Regions from separate parts of the Geobacillus zalihae genome, predicted to be linked through region 1. Evidence: predicted binding sites of a transcription regulator. Region 1 holds the regulator's gene; the other holds the start of a gene.

The links. The regulator Rex, encoded in region 1, represses fermentation and respiration genes when NADH is low (regulators of the CRP and FNR family bind a similar motif). The targets are predictions, from matches to a motif close to TTGTGAAATATTTCACAA.
Region 2: the regulator Rex is predicted to act here: its motif matches at 959-976, upstream of QWV57_RS03780 (TIGR04053 family radical SAM/SPASM domain-containing protein).

The regions. Positions count from the first base shown of each region.
Region 1 covers NZ_CP129217.1:255,046-257,246, reverse strand. The annotation lists gene tatC (twin-arginine translocase subunit TatC) at 1-575, opposite strand, end outside; gene tatA (twin-arginine translocase TatA/TatE family subunit) at 596-748, opposite strand; gene QWV57_RS01395 (redox-sensing transcriptional repressor Rex) at 766-1,407, opposite strand; gene moaC (cyclic pyranopterin monophosphate synthase MoaC) at 1,423-1,911, opposite strand; gene QWV57_RS01385 (ABC-F family ATP-binding cassette domain-containing protein) at 2,008-2,201, shown strand, end outside.
Region 2 covers NZ_CP129217.1:730,790-732,990, reverse strand. The annotation lists gene QWV57_RS03780 (TIGR04053 family radical SAM/SPASM domain-containing protein) at 1-910, opposite strand, end outside; gene QWV57_RS03775 (ABC transporter ATP-binding protein) at 1,106-1,747, opposite strand; gene QWV57_RS03770 (hypothetical protein) at 1,763-2,201, opposite strand, start outside.

The sequences.
Region 1 (2,201 bases):
TACTTGCGGATGCGAACAAGAAGCTGCGGCGTAATAAGCCCTAAGCGGGTGAAAAACAACACGACGATCGGCAGCTGAAACACGATGCCAAACGGCAGCACGAGCTGAAGCAAAAACTGAAAATATTCATTAATGCCGATCATTTGTTGAACCCCTAGTTGGTCAGCCAGCTGGCTCATAAATCGAACGACAAACGGAAACAAGACGAAATAAGCGAAGCTGACGCCTGCTAAAAAAAGAACGATCGACGCCGGGATATAGCTTAACGTCACTTTCCGCTCTTTTTCATACAGACCGGGGCTGACAAACGCCCAAATTTGATACAACAGCACCGGAGCCGACAGTACAGCCGCGATGACAAAGGCAAACTGAAAATACACTTTAATCGGATCGGTGAGGCGGAAGGCGTTCATGGTCAAATGCTTCGCCTCGGCCGTTCGCTGCAAATACAAAATGACATCATCGACAAAAAAGAAACTAACGACAAGCGCCGCAGCAAAAAAGATGAGCACGATGATGAGCCGTTTTCGCAGTTCACCCAGATGCTCATACACCGACATTTCTTTGTCATTCATTGTTTCCCCATCCTGCCTTGTCATCGGTCGGTTTTCGTTTCTTCGTCATCAGCGAGCCCTTTTGTGGCGTCTTTAAACTCGCGAAGCGACTGGCCGAACGACCGCCCCAACTCCGGCAGCTTTTTCGTGCCAAACAGCAACAAAATCACAGCAACGAGCAACAAATATTTCATGTGTTGTTCTCTCCTTTTTACGATGGCGATGGATAGTTTTTCAAAAAATAGACGAGCGACTGCAGCTCAATGGCTAAATCGATATGATGGACGCGAATATGGTTCGGCACGTTCAACCGCGCCGGAGTAAAGTTTAAAATGCCTTTAATTCCTTGCGCGACAAGGCGGTCGGTCAGCGCTTGAGCCGCGGCGGCCGGCACGGTTAAAATGGCGACCGGGATGTTTTCGTGAAGCCGCTCCTCCAACTCATCGAGATGATAGACCGGCACCCCGCCGACTGTCGTCCCTACTTTCCGCTCATCGACATCAAACGCCATCACGATTTTCGTATTGTTGTTTTTCGAAAAATTATAGTTTAAAAAGGCGGTGCCTAAATTGCCGACGCCAAACAAGGCGACTTCGGTCACCTCATCCTCTTCAAGCGTCCGGCGGAAAAACGACAACAAATAATTGACATTATACCCGTATCCCTTTTTGCCAAGCGCGCCAAAATAGGAGAAATCACGGCGGATCGTCGCCGGATCGACTTTCACCGCCTCGCTCAACTCGGCAGAGGAGACGCGTTGCTTGCCGGAAGCGTGCAAGTTTTTCAAAAACCGATAGTAAAGCGGCAGCCGTTTGGCGGTTGCCTGCGGAATTTTCGGTTGTTCGTTGCTCATGATCTCATCCCCTAGCTAATCGGTTTTCCGTCGGTAATGGCCAGACTTCCCGCCCGTTTTTTCGACCAAATACGTCGGACCGATGACCATTCCTTTATCAAGCGCCTTGCACATATCGTACACTGTCAACGCACAGACCGAAGCGGCCGTCAGCGCTTCCATTTCCACTCCTGTGCTCCCTTTCGTTTTCACCGTTGCCGTGATGACGAGCTTATGCGCTTCTCCATCGTTTTCCCAAGCAAAAGCAATGTCCACACCCTTTAACATAAGCGGGTGACACATTGGAATAAGGTCAGCTGTCTTCTTCGCCGCCATCACCCCCGCCACTTGAGCGACGGCGAGCACATCCCCTTTCTCGATCGCATTGCTCGTCATTTTTTCGTAAATTTCCCGGCTGACAGTCACGCTCGTTTGCGCCACAGCCACTCGCACAGTATCTTCTTTGTGCGTAATATCAACCATTTTCGCGCGCCCTTGTTCATTGAAATGAGTGAACGATGACAATACAATCTCCTCCATTTATACACTATACACGATTTTTCATCATTCGTCTTTGACCGTTTTCGCGACTTGCGTTAAACTATTCGCGAGGTGACGGACATGATCATTTTGCAAGTGCACGGGCTCACGAAATATTTCGGCGCTGACCTTATTTTATCGAATATAAAACTAGAAATACAGTCCCGCGACCGAATCGCCCTTGTCGGCCGCAACGGAGCGGGAAAATCGACATTGTTGAAAATCATCGCCGGTGAACTCTCTTTCGACAGCGGCAAAATCATCAAACCAAACCA
Region 2 (2,201 bases), 480 kb from region 1:
GCGGCGTTTCCCGGACGTTCCCTGCCTTCACCGGCAGCAGCCCGCTTGGGTAGACATCGCCGATATGGGAGATAAAAACAAAGCCGTTGCCGTCGTTTACTCCTTTCGGCGCGCGGCCGAGCCCGTCGACTTGTCCGGTTAAGCCTTTGTTCAACACGTCTTCGTAACGGATGCCGCCTTTTGCCGCTTTTCCTTCACGCATTTTCGCCTGCAGCACGACGCGGCGGTAATGCTGACCCGCCGTTGTTTTGATGTCAAACGGGACGCGCTTGCTCGTCTCATACAGCCAGCGGAACACCCGCTCATGCTCGATGGGGGAAATCATATCCTCCTCTTTTCCCCTGCCTGTCGGCACAAGGAAAAAGACGCTCCAAAGGACGCATTTCAGCTTCTCCACCAACGCCGCCATCTCGTCAAGCACATGAACGTTGTATCGCGAAATGACGGTGTTGATTTGCACGGGAATGTCGAGCTCATGCAAGTAGTGAATCGCACGGATCGTCAAATCAAACGAGCCGCTCACGCCGCGGAAATGGTCGTGAATCTCGGCGTTTGGCCCGTCAAGGCTAAACGCCCAGCGCGACAGGCCGACCTCTTTTGCTTTGCGGATCGCCTCTTTCGTCACGTTCGGCGTCGCGCTCGGCGTCATGGACACGCGCAATCCTTTATCGATCGCATATTTCGCTAAATCGTACACATCCGGGCGCATGAGCGGATCGCCGCCCGTAAAGACGAGCATCGGCTGATCCATCTCGTAAATCTCATCGATCAGTTTTTTCCCTTCCTCAAACGTCAACTCGCGCGGATCGCGATGGTATTGCGCTTCGGCGCGGCAATGAAGGCACTTGAGTTGACAAGCTCTCGTCAATTCCCAAATCACAATAAACGGATTTTCATTAAAATCGCGCATGGCGGCCCCCTCCTTGGCCTTCATTGTACCGCAACATTCAGGCGCGTTATGTGATATGGATCACATTTAGACCTCAACGCTAATTCCATCTTATCTTTCGATTAGCTCAACTGAAACTCCGAAACTGTGGTCAGCCAAAATGGAGGAGACCTTTATTTCAATTTATATATGAATGTGAGCTTATAACATCGCGTTCTACTTTTTTACTTTTTCAAGTCTGAAACGATTGATTCTGTACACTTCATCACAAAGAACATCAATATCCTCTTGATTATGGCTAGTGAGCAAAATCGTCCTCCCTTCTTCCTTGAATTTCCGAAGCAAGTTTCGGATATTTTCAACGCTGTCAGCATCTAAAGCATTGAATGGTTCATCTAAAATAAGCGTTTGTTGATCTTCCATAATGGCTTGAGCAATAGCAAGCTTTTGTTTCATTCCAAGTGAGTAATGTTTGACCTTTTGCGTCGATTCTGGATCTAAACCGACCAACCTCATCGTTTGCTTTATTTTGTCATCACTGATTTTGTTTCGAATGAGAGCCAATGCTTTTAGATTATCAAACCCTGTCTTTCCCGCTATATATCCAGGCCGATCAATGATAATTCCAAAATCACTGGGAAATCGTTTATTGACCCCCAACTCTTCCCCGTCCACGATCACCCTACCGTGATTAGGGAATAGAAATCCACATATGAGTTTGAATAAGACAGACTTTCCTGAACCGTTAGGACCAATAATTCCATAAATTTTCCCCTTTTCCACTGCAAAATTCACGTTTTCAAAAATCGTTGCTCCTTTAAATGATTTACTGACTTGATCTAACAGGATATGCGGCAACTTACTCACTCCTTTTTAGAAATCGAGATCTTGTTTGGAAAAGACATACAGCAAGAAAACAATGGCGAAAACATTCCATAAGAATAGAACGGTGCTGATGCGGTAAATCGAATCATTTGTCAATAAATACGCCATGCTATTCAATCCAGATGGAATAATCCCCCAGTTATTAAAACCCGGGAACATAAAAAATGAAAGTATAGCGATCCCTACGAAACTATAAAATGTTTCTTTGCTCAGCCAAGAGATCAGAAACACAAATAGGACATAAAACGAAACTTGAAGGTAGCCGTTGACCAAAAAATGATAAAACATATCAAGCAATGTAACTGAACGGTCAATAGAAACATGGAAATCAAAAGAAAAACGTTTCAACGACAAAATGAACAAAGCGAGCAATGCTAAAGCGAATAAATATAATCCAATGTATAGCATGATCTTATGATACCACGCC